Regions from separate parts of the Arthrobacter pascens genome, predicted to be linked through region 3. Evidence: riboswitches for the same ligand, from Rfam matches in the RefSeq annotation. Region 3 holds a riboswitch; each other region holds the start of a gene.
The links. Region 3 has a riboswitch for thiamine pyrophosphate ahead of QFZ40_RS00365 (ECF transporter S component). Riboswitches for the same ligand answer to the same signal wherever they lie in the genome.
Positions count from the first base shown of each region.

Region 1: linked by a shared signal. The riboswitch ahead of thiC (phosphomethylpyrimidine synthase ThiC) and the one ahead of QFZ40_RS00365 (ECF transporter S component) in region 3 are both predicted to bind thiamine pyrophosphate.
Region 2: linked by a shared signal. The riboswitch ahead of thiO (glycine oxidase ThiO) and the one ahead of QFZ40_RS00365 (ECF transporter S component) in region 3 are both predicted to bind thiamine pyrophosphate.
Region 4: linked by a shared signal. The riboswitch ahead of thiD (bifunctional hydroxymethylpyrimidine kinase/phosphomethylpyrimidine kinase) and the one ahead of QFZ40_RS00365 (ECF transporter S component) in region 3 are both predicted to bind thiamine pyrophosphate.

Region 1 is NZ_JAUSXF010000001.1:1,607,741-1,612,525, reverse strand. It holds gene QFZ40_RS07405 (VOC family protein) at 6-881, opposite strand; gene QFZ40_RS07400 (amidohydrolase family protein) at 951-2,072, opposite strand; TPP riboswitch at 2,145-2,252, shown strand; gene thiC (phosphomethylpyrimidine synthase ThiC) at 2,247-4,064, shown strand; gene QFZ40_RS07390 (alpha/beta hydrolase) at 4,095-4,785, opposite strand, start outside.
Region 2 is NZ_JAUSXF010000001.1:1,212,136-1,216,920, forward strand. It holds gene QFZ40_RS05675 (RNB domain-containing ribonuclease) at 1-394, opposite strand, end outside; gene thiE (thiamine phosphate synthase) at 473-1,231, opposite strand; TPP riboswitch at 1,259-1,376, shown strand; gene thiO (glycine oxidase ThiO) at 1,372-2,682, shown strand; gene thiS (sulfur carrier protein ThiS) at 2,679-2,915, shown strand; gene QFZ40_RS05695 (thiazole synthase) at 2,921-3,736, shown strand; gene QFZ40_RS05700 (4a-hydroxytetrahydrobiopterin dehydratase) at 3,800-4,468, shown strand; gene QFZ40_RS05705 (hypothetical protein) at 4,478-4,780, opposite strand.
Region 3 is NZ_JAUSXF010000001.1:79,823-84,607, forward strand. It holds gene QFZ40_RS00350 (ATP-binding protein) at 1-2,165, shown strand, start outside; gene QFZ40_RS00355 (ester cyclase) at 2,270-2,707, shown strand; gene QFZ40_RS00360 (heme-degrading domain-containing protein) at 2,732-3,274, opposite strand; TPP riboswitch at 3,332-3,473, shown strand; gene QFZ40_RS00365 (ECF transporter S component) at 3,541-4,191, shown strand; gene QFZ40_RS00370 (ABC transporter ATP-binding protein) at 4,191-4,785, shown strand, end outside.
Region 4 is NZ_JAUSXF010000001.1:1,719,508-1,724,292, reverse strand. It holds gene obgE (GTPase ObgE) at 1-540, opposite strand, end outside; gene rpmA (50S ribosomal protein L27) at 657-920, opposite strand; gene rplU (50S ribosomal protein L21) at 981-1,289, opposite strand; gene thiD (bifunctional hydroxymethylpyrimidine kinase/phosphomethylpyrimidine kinase) at 1,630-3,087, opposite strand; TPP riboswitch at 3,238-3,335, opposite strand; gene QFZ40_RS07910 (Rne/Rng family ribonuclease) at 3,429-4,785, opposite strand, start outside.

The DNA.
Region 1 (4,785 bases), 1.5 Mb from region 3:
CTGGCTCAGCGGGCAGCGACACGGATGCGGTTGCGCCAGGGATCCTCGAAACGCAGCTCGGCACCGGTGTGGTGCGCCGGAACTCCGGCGACCTTCAGGCGGTCGGCGAGCGCGCCGACGTCGTCACCGACGGGGACTTCGATGAGCACCTCGCCCAGTCCGAGCGTGTCCTTGCGGGGACCTGCGCCGCGGCTGTTCCACACATTCATGGCCATGTGATGGTGGTAGCGCCCGGCCGAAACGAACAGCGCCTGCCCGTGCCAGCCCGCGGTCTTTTCAAATCCCAGCGTGCGCACGTAGAAGTCATGGGCGGACTGTACGTCACCCACCTGCAGATGGACGTGGCCCACGCCTGCTTCGCTCCCCCGCTGGCCGTCCACAGACTCCTGGGTCAGATGCTCCTCCAGGTAGCGCTGGGGCGGCAGCGCCAGGCTGTCCATCACCACATCCTTGCCGTTCCACGACCAGCGTTCCCGCGGACGGTCATAGTACAGCTCGACCCCGTTGCCTTCCGGGTCCGTGAAGTAGAACGCCTCGCTCACGAGGTGGTCGGCACTGCCGGTGAACGACCTCGGCTCATACTGTGCGGCGGTGGCAACGGTGGCAGCCAGCGACGCCTGGTCCTCAAACAGCAGGGCGGTGTGGAAGAGCCCGGCTTCACCCCTGCCTGGGAGGCTAAGCCCGGTGGCCGGCGCCAGGTGGACCAAGGGCCTGCCGAGCCTGCCAAAGTAGAGGCCGCCGTCCTGCTCGGCAACGATCTCCAGCCCCAGCGCCCGCTGGTAGTAGTCGGTCATCAGTTTCATGTCACCCACCTTGAGCATCACCGTGCCCATGGTGAGTCCGGCAGGAAGAAGATCCTGGCTGTTGGGTCCTGCAGTCATTGAACGCTCCCGGTCCAGTGGCCTTCTTGGTTCGAGGCCTCTACTTATAAAAGTAGTTGAAGCTTCAATTTATTCCAAGTGTCCAGGCCGATTCGGGTTCGAGGTCCCCGGCGGGACCAGGTGCCCGCCCAGCACCACGTGCTGGAGCCTGGAAACGGTTGACAACAGCTTCCGCGGGTCCTCGCGGCAGAGCACAACGTCCGCCGGCGCGCCTTCCGCCAGGCCGTCCGCGCGCAGCCATTCACGTGCGCCCCAGCAGGCGGCATCAAGGGCGGCAACCGTGGGCAGGCCGGCTCTGTGCAAGGCAAGGATCTCATCCGCGATCCTGCCGTGCCCGATCACGCTTCCGGCGTCGGTGCCTGCGTAAATGCGGACCCCGGATTCAAAGGCTTCCAGCACGCGCTCCTCCCGTCGTTCCCAGAGCGAACGCATATGGGAGGCGTAGCGGGGAAACTTCGGTTCAGCCTGGCGGGCAATGTCCGGGAAGGTGGCGATGTTGATGAGTGTGGGGACAATCGGGACGTCCTGTTCCACGAGCCGGGGAACGTGCCGGGGAAGCAGCCCTGTTGCGTGCTCAATGCAGTCGATATCAGCATCCAGCATCTGGTCCAGGGTTTCCCCGGCGAAGCAGTGGGCTGTCACCCGCGCCCCTTCGTCGTGTGCCGCCTGCACGGCTTCCTTCACGACGGCGGCTGGAAAGGACGGCGCCAGGTCGCCGATGTCCCGGTCGATCCAGTCCCCCACGAGCTTGACCCAGCCGTCGCCGGCCCGCGCCTGTTTCCGGACGGCCTCAACCAGCCCGTCCGGTTCCACTTCAATGGCAAAGTTCTTCAGATAGCGGCGCGTGCGGGCGATGTGCCTGCCTGCGCGGATGATCCTTGGCATTCCGGGACGCTGCTGCAGCCAGCGGGTGTCACTCGCCGCGCCGGCGTCCCGGACCAGGAGTGTTCCGGCGTTGAGGTCGGTGCGGGCCTGCTCTTCGGCTACCTCATCGGCCACCTCGCCGAGCGGCCCCAGGCCGATGTGGCAATGGGCATCCGCAAAGCCCGGGAGCACCCAGCCGGACAGGATCCTGTCCGGAGTGGCCTCGGGACGGTGGAAGGTCAGCCGGCCGTCCACCGACCACATTCCGTGGCGTTCCCGGTCCGGCCCGGCAAGGACTGTTCCGCTGAATTCGATGATTTCACCCATCGGGCCAGCCTAATCCGGGTTTCGGCCGCCCCTTGTGGAGGTCACTTTCCCGTCGGTGCCGTGATAGCTTCGTCTTGACCACACGGGTGCCCTTGCAGGGGCTGAGATCGGGCTGACGCAGCCTGCGACCGTTGAACCTGTCCGGGTAATGCCGGCGAAGGAAGTGAGTATTCCGTGAATACGCAAGAAAAACAGCTGATCCCTGCCCAAAATGAAACCCGCCCCGCTGAATCGGGTCCTGCCGAGACGCAGTCGCTGAAGTCCCATTCGCTGGCCTTCATCAGCGATGAAGCGGCGGGAATCAGGGTCCCGGTAACGGAAATCGCCCTGGAGCCCTCGCCGAACGGCCTGGCGAACGCTCCTTTCCAGGTGTACCGGACAGCAGGCCCCGGAAGCGATCCGGTAGTCGGCCTCAGCCCGTTCCGTTCTGAATGGATTGAAACGCGCGGGGATACGGAGCCGTACGGCGGCCGGGAGCGGAACCTGCTCGACGACGGCCGGTCTGCAGTCCGTCGCGGCGCAGCGTCCGCGGAGTGGAAGGGGGCACAGCCGGTGCCCCGCCGCGCCGTTGAGGGCCGGACCGTGACGCAGATGCACTACGCCCGGCAGGGCATGGTCACTCCGGAGATGAAGTTCGTTGCCCTCCGTGAAAACTGCGATGTGGAGCTGGTCCGCAGCGAAGTCGCGGCGGGCCGGGCCATCATCCCCAACAACATCAACCATCCTGAGTCCGAGCCGATGATCATCGGCAAGGCCTTCCTGGTGAAGATCAACGCGAACATCGGCAACTCCGCCGTCACCAGTTCCATCGCCGAGGAAGTCGACAAGCTGCAGTGGGCCACGCAATGGGGGGCCGACACGGTGATGGACCTTTCCACCGGCGATGACATCCACACCACCCGGGAATGGATCATCCGCAACTCCCCTGTGCCGATCGGCACGGTTCCCATCTACCAGGCGCTGGAGAAGGTCAACGGCGAGGCAAACAGGCTCACGTGGGAGATCTTCCGGGACACAGTCATTGAGCAGTGCGAGCAAGGAGTGGACTACATGACAATCCACGCCGGGGTGCTGCTGCGGTACGTTCCGCTGACAGCCAACCGCGTGACTGGCATCGTGTCCCGCGGCGGCTCCATCATGGCCGGCTGGTGCCTCGCCCACCACCAGGAAAACTTCCTCTACACCCACTTTGACGAGCTCTGTGAAATCTTCGGCAAGTACGATGTCGCGTTCTCACTGGGTGACGGGCTGCGGCCCGGAGCCACGGCGGATGCCAACGATGCTGCGCAGTTCGCCGAGTTGGACACCCTTGCTGAACTGACGCAGCGCGCCTGGGAGTTCGACGTGCAGGTCATGGTGGAAGGGCCCGGCCACGTGCCCTTCCACCTGGTCCGCGAAAACGTGGAGCGGCAGCAGGAGCTCTGCAAGGGCGCGCCGTTCTACACCCTGGGCCCCTTGGTGACCGACGTGGCTCCCGGCTATGACCACATCACCTCGGCCATCGGCGCGACCGAGATTGCGCGCTACGGCACCGCGATGCTCTGCTACGTCACTCCGAAGGAGCACCTGGGCCTGCCCAATAAGGACGACGTCAAGACAGGCGTGATCACGTACAAGATAGCCGCCCACGCTGCCGACCTTGCCAAGGGCCACCCAGGTGCGTACGAACGCGACGACGCCCTGTCAAAAGCCCGCTTCGAGTTCCGCTGGCGTGACCAGTTCGCCTTGTCCCTGGATCCGGTCACCGCAGAGGCCTTCCACGACGAGACCCTGCCGGCCGAACCTGCCAAGACGGCTCATTTCTGCTCCATGTGCGGGCCCAAGTTCTGTTCCATGCGGATCAGCCAGGACATCCGGGATGAATACGGCTCGGCGGAATCACAGGCAGCCCTGGCGGAGATGGCCGCCGGGATGCGCGAAAAAAGCCAGGAGTTCCTCGCCGCCGGCGGCAAGGTGTACCTGCCCGACCTGGAAGTGCCGGCGGCGCGCTAGCGGGACCCGGGCAGGCGCGGCAGAAGCGAGTCAGGAGGCCCGGGATGACTGCCCGCGGCTGACTTCGCCGATGAAGGAACGGATGGCGCGGTCGCCCTCGGCAGTATCCTGGGGCCGGTGCCCTCCCGCAGCAACGCGGTGCAGGGCACCGGTTTCGCGCAGGTAGCCTGCGATTTCCTCGTACAGCGGTTCCCAGCCCCCAGTCAGGACCAGGGTGGGCACGCCCGGGACGATATGCAGCGGAGCCTCCCAGGGCGGGGACTGCAGCCTCAGCCGCCGCGCCGAGCGTTTTTCCTCCGGAGTGGAGGGCTCATGCGGGACCGCTGCGAACACGCGGCGGAGGAATTCCCGCTGGAAGTCCTCATCGCCTAGCTGATGCCTGGCATCAAAGAGCGGCTGCATCAGGGTGCGGTGCGCCGCCGTGGCCGGCAGCTCGGCCGTCAGCGACAGGCAGGCCGGTTCCACCAGTGTCAGGGAAAACACCAGGTCGGGGCGTTCGACTGCGGCCATCATGGCCGAGATGGCGCCCTGGGAATGGGCGACGACGTGACCGCCGGCGGCCCCCCGGCCATCGTCCGCCAGGGAGCGCAGGATGATCGCGGCATCTTCGGCGAAGGAGGATTCCGCGGGGTCAGCCACAGGGTCAAAGCCGTGCCGGCGCAGGAACAGCGCGTCATAAGCCAGTGCCATCCCGTGCTGGCGGGGCCAGGCCGCCGCGCCG
Region 2 (4,785 bases), 1.1 Mb from region 3:
GCTCGCTGATGACTTCCGGATGCAGTGGGATCCGGCCATCCGGCGCGTAAAACGTCTGACCCCGGCGCCGGGTCTCGGCGTCCAGGGCGCCGCCGGGGACCACGAAGGAAGGAACGTCCGCGATGGCGTAAAGCACCTTGTAGCCCGTACCGTCGCGCTCGATGAACAGCGCCTGGTCCAGATCGGTGGACGATTCGGGATCAATGGTGAGGAACTCTACGTCAGTCAGGTCGGAGGCCGGCATCCGGTGTGAAGCCACGGCCGCCTCAGCGTCGCGCACCGCCTCGTCGGGGTACGGTCCCGGCAGTTCCAGTTCCGTTCTCAGCGCGCCCAGCGCCTCCTCGAGCGCGTTGGTGTGCTCGTGGACGTTAGGGGCCAGCCGATGATGTGACACGAAAATCAGGTTAGCCCGATTTCCACAGTTAGTGCACGCTATCGCCCCGGCGGCCGTTCGAGGGAGGGCACCAAGGCTTTAGGACATCCCGGCGTCAAGCGCGGCAAGCAGCGCTGAGGCCGCTTCTGCCGGATCCGGCGCCTCGGTGATGGCGCGGACCACCACCACCCGGCTGGCTCCGGCTTCCACCACCTGCTCCACGTTGCCCAGGTCAATGCCGCCGATGGCGAACCAGGGCACGGGTGCACCGCCGGGAGAGGATTCCGCTTTGGTTACCGTTCCGGCGGCGTACCTGACAAGGTCAAGTCCGACGGCGGCCCGGCCTGGTTTTGTTGGGGTGGCCCAGACAGGACCGACGCAGAAATAGTCCAGTCCCGCCGGGGCGGCCAGCATTGCGGCAGATGCCCCGATGGCGGCGTCGATCTGTTCCGTACTGTGAGTGGACAGGCCGATTTCCGCGTTCCCGTTCAGAAGGGTCCTGGCCGCCGGCAGCGGGAGATCCCTCTGACCGATATGGAACACGGGTGCCCCCGACAGGACAGCGATATCTGCCCGGTCATTCACCGCCCACAGGCGCCCGTGGCGCTGGGCTGCCTCTTTCAGGACCGCGAGGAGTTCGAGCTCCTCGGCCGCTTCGATGGCCTTGTCCCTGAGCTGGATGATGTCCACACCGCCGGCAAACGCAGAGTCGACAAACTCAGCAAAGTCGCCGCGCTCGCGCCGTGCGTCGGTGCAGAGGTAGAGGCGCGCACTGCCGAGGCCGCGGCCGCCGTCTTCACTGCCGGCCGCGTCGGAGCTGGTGGAGACGGCCGCGTGGTCAGAAAGGGCTGGGTTCATGCAAACCACCCTAGTTCCTCTAAACTGGGCTGGTACTGCGGGAGCCGCGGCGGCTGTCACAAAGCACCGGGCTGAGAGGGCGTCAGAGCCGACCGCTTGACCTGATCCGGCTAGTACCGGCGTAGGGAAGGAAACACGTCTTGCCCCCATCCCGGAGTCCCTCACCGGATTCTGCTTCGTCTCCCCGCATTTCAGGGCTGCTAAAAGCGGACGTGGCGGTGATCGGCGGCGGAGTCATCGGCCATGGCATCGCCTGGGAAGCGAGGCGTTCAGGACGTTCGGTGGTCCTCATCGACAACGCGCCAGGTTCCGGTGCGAGCTGGGCGGCCGCCGGCATGCTTGCGCCGGTCAGCGAGCTCCACTACCAGGAGCAGGACCTCCTGGAGCTCATGCTTGAATCCTCCGGCCTGTGGCCGGCCTTCGCCTCAGACCTTGCTGACGCATCGGGGCTGGACACAGGCTACCTCTCCACGTCCACTATCGCGGTGGCGGCCGACGCCGCTGACCGCAGGGTGCTCATGGACCTGCGGACCGTCCAGCAGGCCAACGGACTGACAGTGGAACCGCTCACGGTTCGTGAGGCCAGGGCCAGGGAGGGCCTGCTCAGCCCCGCGATATCCTGCGCACTGGACATCCCCGCCGACCACCAGGTGGATCCGCGGAAGCTGGTGGCGTGCCTCCGGCAGGTGCTCGCTTCGCATGAGCCCGGATCCGGAACCGACGTCGAAGGAGCCCGGGATGGCTTCGCTGTCGAGGACCGGGCTACGTCCCTCCTCTGGCAGGACGGGCGGGTCAGCGGCGTGAGGCTCGCTCAAGGCGGGACGGTCCTGGCCCGCGAGACTGTGGTGGCCAACGGGCTGCAGGCTTCATCCCTGGAGGGCCTGCCGGAAGGGCTCCGGCTGCCGCTGCGCCCTGTCCATGGGGACATCCTCCGCCTCGCCGTTCCGCAGCATCTGCGCCCGCTGGTTACCTCCACCGTCCGCGGGCTGGTCCACGGTGTTCCCGTGTACATCGTTCCCCGGCAGGATGGCTCGGTGGTCATCGGAGCAAGCCAGCGTGAAGACGCACTGTCCGTCACGGGCGACGGCGCCGTCTCCGCTGGCGGGGTCTACCAGCTGCTGCGCGATGCCCAGGCGCTGGTACCCGCCGTCGCGGAGTTGGAACTGGTGGAAAGCACCGCCCGGGCACGTCCCGCCACGCCGGACAACGCACCGCTGCTTGGCCGGGCAAGGGTGCGCCCGCTTCAGGACAGCGGGGAAGATGTTGCGGGGCTGATCATCGCCACCGGGTTCTTCCGTCATGGCGTCCTGCTCACCCCCGCTGCGGCGGCTATCTGCAGGTCCCTCATGGATGGCGCCGAGGACCGCCGCTGGCAGGCTTTCAGCCCCGCCAGGTTTTCCGGCACGCCCCTGGCCGGCCGCAACCCTGACCCACAAAAGGAAACAGCATGAACATCACCCTCAACGGATCGCACCACGCCGTGGCCGACGGCGCCTCCATCACCACCCTGGTCAGCCAGGTCACAGGCCGCCCCCTCGCGCCCGACGGGCAGGCGACGGACGGCCGGAAACTCGGCGTGGCCGTAGCGCACAACTCCGCAGTAGTTCCCCGCAGCCAGTGGCACGTCACAGCGCTCGCCGAGGGTGACGACGTGGAACTTGTCACAGCAGTCCAGGGAGGCTGAGCGCCATGACGGAAACCAGCGGCATCGACACAGTGAAGCAGCGGACGGACGCGGACAGCCTGGTCATCGACGGCGTCGCCCTCGGATCCCGGCTCATCATGGGCACCGGCGGCGCGCCGAGCCTGGACGGGCTCGGTGCTGCCCTGATCGCGTCCGGAACCGAGCTGACCACCGTGGCCATGCGCCGTTATTCGCCCGCCGAGACGGGATCGCTCTTCCAGCTCCTGGTGGAACACGGGATCCGGGTCCTGCCCAATACCGCCGGCTGCTTCACGTCCCGCGATGCCGTCATGACGGCGGAACTTGCCCGTGAGGCGCTGGAAACCGACTGGGTCAAGCTAGAGGTCATCGCCGATGAACAGACCCTCCTGCCCGACGCCGTTGAGCTGGTGGACGCCACGGAGCAGCTGGTCAACCGCGGCTTCAAGGTGTTCGCCTACACCAACGACGACCCCGTCCTTGCCCTTCGGCTTGAGAACCTCGGCGCCGTGGCCGTCATGCCGCTCGGAGCGCCCATCGGTACCGGCCTGGGGATCCTCAATCCGCACAACATCGAGCTGATCGTTTCCCGGGCGTCGGTGCCCGTGGTCCTGGATGCCGGCATTGGCACCGCCTCGGACGCCGCCCTTGCCATGGAATTGGGCTGCGACGCCGTGTTGCTCGCGACTGCCGTGACACGTGCCCAGAACCCGGCGCTGATGGGCGAAGCCTTCAAACACGCCGTTATCGCCGGTAGGCTGGCGAAAGCGGCCGGGAGGATACCGCGCCGCGAGCACGCCCTGGCGTCATCGGCCATGGAAGGCCGGGCAGAGTTCCTGTAGACCGGCATCCAGCCGCCGCGGCCGCCAGGACCGGGCTCACCGCGACGAGCCAAGGAGTCAGCAGTGGCCGGCAAGGAAGACATTCTCACCAGGGCGCGGATCGACGAGGCCCTGGACGGACTCCCGGACTGGCGGTACCGCCTGGGCGGACTGGTCACTGCCTACAAAGCGCCGACGGCGGCCGCCGCGCTGGAGCTGATCGCCGCCGTCGGGCGCCTCGCTGAGGAGCAGAACCACCATCCGGACCTGGACTGGCGGTATAACCGTGTCTTCATCCGGTTTACCTCCCACGACGCCGGCGGTGAAGTCACAGAGCGCGACACCAGGGCGGCAGCCGCGGTCAGCGCGGCTGCCTCAGCGGCCGGGGCAGCGGCTGAACCGGGCCTGTACAGGACGGTTGAACTGGCGATCGATACCGCGGAGGCCGCAGCGATCTCGGAAGTATGGCGCGTTGCCCTCGGGTATAAGCGGGTTGAGGGCGGAAACGATCTGGTGGATCCGTTCGGGCGCGGGCCCAATGTCTGGTTCCAGGAAACACCGACGCCCAACAGCAGCCGCATCCATGTGGACGTGCACTGGAGCAAAGCCGAATCCGGACCTGTCCTGGAGAAGACGGCTGCGACCGGCGCGTCAATGAACCGTGACCACGCACCCGACTGGGTGGTGGTCACGGATGTCCAAGGGAACCGATTGTGCCTGTGCACTGAGGAAGGCTATGACCCTGAGGCCTAGGCCCCCGCGCTAAAGCTTGAGCGCTGCAGTCAGCCGCATGGTGTCGTAACGGGCCCGGGTCCGGCCCAGGTAGGCAACCGCCGCGATGGCCGCGGCGGTTCCCAGCGCCGTGGGCAGGACCCACGGGATCCAGGTCAGGCCCGGCTGGTACCCAAAGCCCGCCGCCATGAAAATGATCCAGCTCAGTGCGGCCACCGCGACTGCAACGCCTGCGGGCAGGCCCATGCCGTATTTGGCATGCCGCTTGTCATTGGCCCAGACAATAAAGCCGGCGGCTGTGGTCACCAGGACAACGATGGTCAATGAAAGCATGGGAT
Region 3 (4,785 bases):
CCGGCATGCCAAACCCGCAGCTCGTGGCGTCGACCATTGCATCCGCCGTGGGCGCCTACATCAAACCCGCCCAAACCGAGCTCGCGGCCGTCGCCGAACACCTGGGAAGCACCCCGGCATTGCTGGTGCTGGACAACTGCGAGCATATTGCCCGGGAATGCGCCAGGATCAGCGTGGATCTGGTGGCAACCTGTCCGGAGTTGCGCATCCTGGTGACGAGCCGGGTGTCGTTGCCGACAAAGGCGGCGAGGACACGGCTCCTGGACCCGCTGCCGGTCCCGGCCGAAGCGCGCCTTCCGTGGAAAGACATCGCGGCGTGTGAATCCGTGAAGCTTTTTAGCCAACGTGCGTCGATGGTGGTTCCCGGGTTCGTAGTGACGCCGCAAAACGCGGCCGCGCTGGCACGCGTCTGCCGGAGGCTGGATGGCCTGCCGCTCGCCCTCGAGCTGGCGGCCAGCCGGACAAAAATACTGACGACTGAGCAGCTTGATGAACGCCTGGAGCAGGCCCTGAGTCTCCTCAGCCGAAACGGACAGTTTGCTGCCCAGAGGCACGCCACACTGCGTGCGGCATTGGACTGGAGTTACGCGCTCCTCTCACCGCCTGAGCAGACACTGCTCCGGCGGTTGTCTGTCTTCGCCGGCGGCTGGGGCCTGGAAGATGCCGAATCAGTTTGCGCGGGCGGCGCCCTTGAAACGGCGGACATCCTCACCGTCCTCTCAGATCTTGTGGACCAATCGCTGGTGGTAGTGGAACGCCCGATAGGCGGCGGACGGAGATTCAGGCTGCTCGAAGTGATCCGTCAGTACGCGGATGAACAGTTGCGTGCCTCGGGAGAAAGATCCCTGCTGCGCAGCTCCCACGCGGGGCGTTTTGCAGCGGTGGCCATGCAGGCGCGGGGGGAACTGAACGGACCCCGGCAGCCGGCGTGGACGGCGCGGCTGGAGCAGGACAGGGAAAATTTCAGGGCCGTGTTGGGCTGGAGCCTCGACGCTCCTGAGGGGTTGGAGAGCGGGGCCGAAGTGGTGTGCAGCCTGTCCCAGGTGTGGCAACTGCGCGGTGAATTCGCTGAAGGGCTCATGTGGCACAGGAAGTACCTGGGCAACAGCCATGCGCTCTCACTACGGGCACAGGCTGAACTTCATGAATCCACAGGCTTTCTCGCGGTCCATGCACGGCTGGTGGACGAGGCGCGCGAGCATTGGGAACGGGCCGCCGCCATTTTTGCTGACATTGGCGATTCCGCTGCGGTCGGGCGTCAATTGCATTTCCTGGCGCACGCAACCATGAACAGGGACGCGCGGAAAGGCGCTGACCTTGCTGCGGAGGGACTCGCCTTGGAACGGGAGGCCGGGGACGAGTGGTGGACCTCCGCATGCCTTTTTGCCTTGGGAGATGCGTCATTCCTGCAGGAAGACTTTGCCAAGGCCGCTGAATGCTATCGGGAAAGCCAACAGCTGGCCCGCAGGCTGGGGCATCCCTTCGCCATTGCACGGCGTTGCGTCAGGCTGGGGCAGTTGGCCGGCAGCCGGGGAGACTTCGACGAAGCGCGGCTGCACCTCATCGAGTCGATGCAAACGGCACGCAACGGCAACGATGACTGGGGCATCACCATGGCGCTCGCAGCGTGGGCTGCGGTGGCGGCAGCAACCGGGATGCCAAAGACTTCGGCCATGCTGCTTGGGGCCACACAAGCCCGGCTCGACCGGTATGGCGCCGTGCTGTGGGCGCTCGACCGGTCTCACTTCGCCCGGACGGCCAGCAAAACCAGCGCCCTCGTCGGTGCGGACGCTTTCCAGGCATATCTGGAAGAGGGCCGTTCATTGACGGAGCAGGAGACTGAATCCCTGCTGAAGGAGTTGCAGGAGCCGCAGCAGGCGGCAGCGTCGGCGGGCATGCCGGGCCTGCCCGCCGTTGCACTGACGCCGCGCGAGGCCCAGGTGCTTCACCTCATAGCCGAAGGGGAGAGCAACCAGCGAATAGCTGCCCGCTGGGGGCTCAGCGTACGTACTGTCGAGCGGCATATCGCCAACCTGTATATGAAGATTGGAGTGGAGGGCCCCGCTGCCCGTGCGGCTGCCGCCAACTACGCGTTCCGCCACGGTTTGGGGCCGGAAGAGGACGCCATCTCAATCCACCGCCAAAACCCTCACCCCGCCCGCTGATTCCCCCTGCCACGTGGGTATGTGCACGGAGCCGGTGGGCATGGCCCCGGTCCTAGTCTGGGCATGTCCGGACCATCCCGGACGCGAAAGAAAGGGACATTCCAATGACTACTGACCAGAACAAAGCCGTAGTGCGCAGTTTCTTCAAGGCCTTCGAGGACTCGGACGAGGCCGCACTGACCAACGTCCTCTCGCCTGACCTGCGGGCATATGTGCACGGAAATCCCGAACCAGTGGGCCGGGACACCCTGCTGGAGATGATCAAAGGCTGGAACACCATGTTCAGCGGCACGCAGTTCATACTCGAGGACATGGTGGCCGAAGGAGAGCTCGTTGCCTGCCGGGTGACGATGCACGCAGTGCACAGTGGCGGGGAGTTCCAGGGAATCGCCCCCGCCGGGGTGCCCGTCACCAGCGAGAGCCTGACACTGGAGCGCGTAGTGGACGGGCTGATTGTGGAACGCCGAGTGGCAACCGACTGGGAGGACATCAAACAGCAGTTGGTCCCGGTACCAGCGCAGGCGCATGCGGCAAATAGCTGAAACTGATCAGCGGCTCCCGTCCGGCTACCCGGCCCGCATGGATTGCAGGATTTCCCGCAACGCTTCCACCACCAGGTCGTGGTCCTGCTGCTGGGGCAAACCGGACACGGTCACGGTGGCCACGGCGCCTGCCCCGGCCACATAGACCGGAAAGGAGCCGCCGTGCGGAGCGTACCGGGACTGGTCGAACCATCCCTGGTCCTCTATCCGCCCGCCGTGAAGCCGGCCGCGGAGACCCACCAGAAGCGACGGAACCTCATACCGGGCCGCGGTGCGCTGCTTCGCCCGGATCCAGTGCTCGTTGTCCGGTGTGGCGCCGTCGAGGGCCACGTGGAACAGAACCTGCTCGCCCTTGGTGATGTCGATCGCGATGGGCAGGCGGCGGCTCTTGCCCAGCTCCACCAGAAGCAGCCCCAGGTTGAGGGAGTCGTCCTTGGTGAAATGGGGGAACTGCAGCTCTCCGATCTCGGCTTCAACCCGCCCGATCAGGGCCTTGAGCAGCCCTTCGGGCTGGCTTGCGCGGGAATCGGGATCGAACACTGTCACGGGGGAGGATTCGGCAGTCATGGCCCACAATCTACCGCTCCCGCGGTGTAAACTAGACCACGCCCACAAGGGCAGATTTATTTACGACAGGGGAGCGCCGCCGTCGGGCATTACCTGGCATTGCCAGGAACCGCAGGTGGGCGCTGAGAGTGCGGACAGCCGCAGACCCTCGAACCTGATCCGGCTAGTACCGGCGCAAGGGAGTCGAGTTCTCGAAGTGTCCGGCAAAGGCGGCGAACGCCGACGGCCGGGGTGCACTTTCCCCTCCTGATCCTCAGGAGGACCACATGACAACAGCAGCAATCAAAAAGACCGGCAATACCTGGCGCGTCGTGGACATCGTGGTGGCGGCGCTCATCGCCATCGCCGGGGGCGTGATCTTCTGGGCCTGGTCCCAGGGCGCCGGGATCGTCTCAGCGCCCATGAACGCCGTTTACCCGCCACTGACCGGCCTGATCGCCGGCGGCTGGATGATCCCCGCGGTGCTCGGGATGCTCATCGTCCGCAAGCCGGGTGCGGCGCTCTTCTGCGAAACCGTGGCCGCCACCGGCGAGCTCATCATGGGCTCGCAGTACGGCGCCACCGTGCTCATCTCCGGAGTCCTGCAGGGCCTTGGCGCGGAGCTGGTGTTCTTCCTGCTGGTCTACGGCAACTTCAAGTTCAAGTCCTTCCTGTACCAGAAGTACAACCTGACGGCTGCGCTGCTGGCCGGCGCCGGCGCCGGACTCTTCTGCGGAATCAACGATTCCTTCCTGCCCTGGGGCTGGAACATCGCCTATGAAGCAGGCGACAAGCTCACCTACATCATCTTCTGCACAATCTCCGGCGCCATCATTGCCGGTGCCCTGCCCTGGATCGCCACCCGCGGCCTGGCCAGGACCGGAGTACTGAGCTCCTTCGCCTCCCGCAAGGCAGCATCAGAGCCCGTCTTCAACTGATGTCAGCTGCCCACGCAGGCGCTTCAAGGGCGGCGCGACCGGCCGCGGTTTCCGCCCGGGGCTGGGGCTGGCGGCACGCCGGCCGGTCCACGCCCGCCCTCCGGGGACTCGACCTCGAGATCGGCCCCGGTGAGCGCGTACTGCTTCTGGGTCCCTCCGGCGCGGGAAAGTCCACCCTGCTGCACGCCCTGGCGGGGGTGCTGGGGGACGAAGGGGACGACGCCGACGAGTCGGGTTCGCTGCTGATCGACGGCCTGGCTCCGCGCGAACAGCGCGGACGGGCCGGCCTCATGCAGCAGGACCCCGAAACGCAGGTGGTGCTCTCACGGCTCGGTGACGATGTCGCGTTTGGTGCCGAAAACCTGGCGGTGCCCCGGGATGAGATCTGGAGGCGTGTCCGCGAGGCGCTCGACGACGTCGGGTTGCGCCGCGCTGTCGGGCAAAGTCCCGTCGGGCAAAGTCCGGGCGGGCAAGGCAACCCCGGGGAGGGTTCCGGCGTTCAAACTGCCGGCGGGTTCGCTCTGGACCATCCGACGTCGGCCCTTTCAGGCGGGCAGAAGCAGCGCCTCGCGCTTGCCGGCATCCTGGCGATGC
Region 4 (4,785 bases), 1.6 Mb from region 3:
TGACATGGCGGCGATGAGGCTGGATTTGCCGGCAGAGGGGAAGCCCACCAGCGCGATATCGGCGATGGACTTGAGTTCCAGCACGATATCGCTGGATTCACCTTCGATGCCCAGAAGCGCAAAACCCGGGGCACGGCGTTTCTGGGATGACAGTGAAGCGTTTCCAAGCCCGCCCTGGCCCCCAGCCGCCGCGACATACTCGGCACCTTCGCCGACGAGGTCCGCCAGGACAGTGCCGTCCTTGGATTTGACCACTGTGCCGTCCGGGACCGGAAGGATGAGGGTCTCGCCGTTCTTGCCGCCGCGCCAGTCGCCCATACCGGGCCCGCCGTTGGTGGCATGGCGGTGCGGGGCGTGGTGGTAATCCAGCAGTGTGGTGGTCTGGTGGTCAACGCGCAGGATGACGTCGCCGCCGTCGCCGCCGTTGCCGCCGTCGGGCCCGCCCAGGGGCTTGAACTTCTCACGGTGGACGGAGACACAGCCGTGGCCGCCGGTACCGCCGGATACGTGCAGTACTACCCGGTCTACAAAGCTGGCCACGTGGATCTCCTCAGTGCTGTTTCCTGGACGCCGCGGGGCGCCAAGATGATTGTAATGCGGTTAAATGAGCAGTGGAGCGGACCAACTGGCCCGCTCCACCGCTTTAGAACTTTTGGTTACTCTGCAGCTGCAGCAGCAACGATGTTGACGACTCGACGACCGCGGCGGGTGCCGAATTCGACAGCTCCCGGGGTCAGTGCGAACAGGGTGTCGTCGCCGCCACGGCCTACGCCGGCGCCCGGGTGGAAGTGGGTGCCACGCTGACGGACGATGATCTCGCCTGCGGAGACTACCTGGCCGCCGAAGCGCTTGACGCCAAGGTACTGGGCGTTGGAGTCACGACCGTTGCGAGTGGAGCTCGCGCCTTTTTTATGTGCCATTTGAAATGCCTGCCTCTAAATTCTGGGGAATCTGCTGAAAACCTGAACAGTAACCGGTAGTTACTTGATGCCAGTGATCTTGACCTTGGTCAGTTCCTGACGGTGACCCTGGCGCTTCTTGTAACCGGTCTTGTTCTTGAACTTCTGGATGACGATCTTGGGACCACGAAGGTCCTGAAGGATCTCAGCCGTAACAGTTACCTTGGCCAGGTCCGCAGCGGCGGACGTGATCTTGTCACCGTCTACCAGGAGCAGTGCGGGCAGCTCAATGGTGCTGCCGGCTCCACCGGTGACGCGGTTCAGGGTAACGAAGTCTCCAACGGAAACCTTCTCTTGGCGGCCGCCTGCGCGGACAATCGCGTACACCACTTGGGAACTCACTTCTCTCGACGTTTATTACTAAATTTGCGTGCGGAACCGGGGTCCATATTTGGCTGGGCTTCCGCTGTGCCTCAACGCCGTGGATTCGCGGGGGAACCCGTGAGCTATCCCGGTTGCAATATCCGCTCGTTGTCCAAGCGGGCTGCTCCCGGGGTCATAACCCAAGTGTTGGCGTAAGCACCGAAGATCTAGAATACGCTAATTTTGCCTTCGGCCGCAAATGAGGCTGGTTCCAGCGCATTGTCTGTGATAGGCAGCACAAGCATGCTCAACACCGACATCCGAAACCCTGCCTGACTATCCTACCGGCTGCCGCCCCGGTCTGCGGTCAGGCGTGGTGGCGCGGCGCGTCAAAGAATTCCACTTCGAAACGGCATGACTGCCGGAACGCCACGATCATGGCTGCACGCTCGTCCTCTGATCCTCTCCGCGCGGCGTCGTCCGCCAAGGCGATGGCCTGCCGGGTGGCCGCGGCGAAGTCCTCGTCGGCGTACGTCCGCAGCCATGCCGAGTAGGGGTGGTCCGCCGGCGCGCCCGAAGCTAGGAACTCCGCGTGAAGTGTCTTCCCCACCTCGGCATAAAGCCAGAAGCATGGAAGGACGGCAGCGACGAGCACCGCATAGCTACCGGATGCTGACGCGGCCGTCAGGTGGTCAACATAGGACTTGGTGACGGGACCGAGCCCAGGCTCCACGGTGCGCGTGCTGAGCCAGGTGCGGTGCAGCTCGGATTCGACCTCCAGGCACTGCTGTGCGGACCGCGCCCAGAACAGCTGCCCTGCTTCGGTGGGGGCCAGCGCGCTGGCACGTGCCAACACCCGGGAGTAGCCGTTGAGGTAGATGGCGTCCTGGGCGAGGTAGTAGGCGAACTGGTTTTCAGCCAGGCTGCCGTCTGTCAGGTCCCGGATGAACTGCAGGCTGTAGATGGCCTCCAGGTCCGGCTGCGCCTCAGCCCAGAGGATGTCGGCAAAGCCTAAGGCGGACGCCGGGGGCTGGAGGTGGTGGAAATGGTGGATGGGACCGTTGCCCCTGCCTACTCCCAGCAAGGCAGAGTTCTGCAGGGCAGCGGTCAGCCATGGCTTCACCTGTCGCAGGGACGCCTCCCAGTCGCCCAGCCGGGCCTGTGCCGTTGCCATCGCCGAGGAGAGCGAGCAGCCGGTGCCGTGGCTGTTGCGGGTGGGAACACGTTCCCCCTGCAGGACCACCACTTCCTCGGAGAGCAGTCCCCCGGTATTGACCAGCGCATCCGGGCAGGAGCCGCCGTCGAGATGGCCGCCCTTCACCAGAATGGTGGCACCGGTGACGGATGCCAGCCGGCGGCCCTGCTCCAGGGCAGCCGGCCAGCTGTCCGCCTCCTGTTCATCCATGAGCATGGCGAGTTCGGCCAGGTTGGGCGTGATCAGGTCCGCCAGCGGCAGAAGTCCGCGCAGGGCCGCCTCGGCCGATTCCTGCAGGAGCCTATCCCCGCTGGTTGCCACCATCACCGGGTCAAGGACGACGACGGCGGGCCGGACTTTTTCCAGCCAGCTGCGGACGGCAGCAATCACCTCGGCGTCGCCCAGCATGCCGATCTTTACGGCATCGATGCTGATGTCGTCGCTGAGGGCGTCCAGCTGCTGGGCCAGGAAAGCTGCCGGCGGGACGTGGACCGCCCAGACACCTTGGGTGTTTTGGACGGTGAGGGCCGTGATGGCGGCCATTCCGTAGCCGCCGTGCGCCGCGATGCTTTTCAGGTCAGCCTGGATGCCGGCACCGCCGGACGGGTCCGATCCGGCGATGGACAGCACGCGGGGAACCGGCCGCCGGGTGGCGGATGGGGACGCAGCCGGCTCTGAAAGGGCCCGGTCTGCAGCGGCCGATGTTCCGACTGCTGAAGCCCGGGCGGGTGCGGCATTGGGAGCATCAGGGGCAGCAGCTGTTGGGGGCAGGACTGATGTTGAAGGCAAAAAAGACGTCCCTTCGCCGGTGCTAGCCGGACAGGTTCAACGGGTGTGGATCTCAGCCGGCTCTCTGCGCGGCACCCCGTGTCAGTCCCCCAGCCTAGCGCTGTGTTAACGCCGGATGCCCGGACGGGGCCTGTATGTTACAGGGCCCGCCCGGGCATCATGGCCTACACGTGTACTGCTCCTCAGAGCTCGGAGGCCGGAACCCCTACTCCGAGGATGATGGGGGCGTCCGCTGCAGCCCGCTTCGTCGCCTCCGGCTCGGGGGCTTTGGCCGCATGTGAATGCCCGGTGGACGCCGCATGGGTCGCCTCGTGGTGTTCCACTGATGTGGCGTTGGCTGCCCCCTGCGCACGGCTGGCGCTCCGGTTCCGCCGGGGACGACGGGTCGCGGACTGCCCTGCCGTGTGATCGGAGTAGTCCTTTTCCTCGACGGCAGGTTGCTGAGGGGCAGGACGTTCCGCCTGGGGACGCTCGGCCTCGGAAGGCTCGGCCTGGGAAGGTGCAGGCGCCGGGGCCGGCTCGCCCAGGTGGGCAAACGCCTCGGCCAGGCGGTCCAGAGTCAGCGCTGGTTGCTGCGGCTGGTCCCCCGCGTGCTCCACGAACGGCAGCACAACCTGTTCTCCGCCGAAGGTCAGCACGGTGGCGGGGCGGCCGGATGCGTCAGCATCGTGCCGTCCCGTTGCCGGCGAAGGTGATGCCTGCGGCGCAGGTGCCTGCGGCGCACGTTCCTGCGGTGCACGCTCCTGCGGTGCACGTTCCTGAGTTACACGTTCCTGGCTTACAGGTGCCTGCGTGCCCGCGGAAGCGTGCGCGACCTCATCGTCATGAAGGTGGGCGGCGTGTGCTGCTGCCGCAATGTTGGCAAGGGCAACCCTGGTGGCCTCAGCCTTGGCGTGGCGCTCGGCGTCGCTGGGGTCCGGGTGGACCGTGTGGATCTGCACCGGCGCGGCCTGGGCGACATCCAGCGGCTGTCCTCCCCTGCCGCGGCGGCGCTTGCGGTCGGTGCGGCCTCCGGGCTGGCTCTCGATCCGCTGGCTGTCGGCCCGCTGGTTGTCCTGGCGGTTATCCGGACGGCTGTCGAAGCGCTGGCTGTCCGAGCGCTGGACGTGGTGCTCCGCGGCCACGATATTTGCCCGGCGGTGCTCCACGGGGTCATCGTGGGTGACGATACCGCGGCCGGCACAGACCTCGCACTGCTCGCCGAAAACCTCCAGCAGCCCGGTGCCCATACGCTTGCGCGTCATCTGGACAAGTCCAAGCGAGGTGACCTCGGCCACCTGGTGCTTGGTGCGGTCGCGTCCCAGGCACTCCACCATCCGGCGCAGCACCAGGTCGCGGTTGGACTCCAGCACCATGTCGATGAAGTCGATGACGATGATGCCGCCGATGTCCCGGAGCCTGAGCTGGCGGACAACTTCCTCCGCCGCTTCCAGGTTGTTCTTGGTGACGGTCTCCTCAAGGTTTCCGCCGCTGCCCGTGAACTTGCCGGTGTTGACGTCCACCACTGTCATGGCTTCGGTACGGTCGATCACCAGGGAG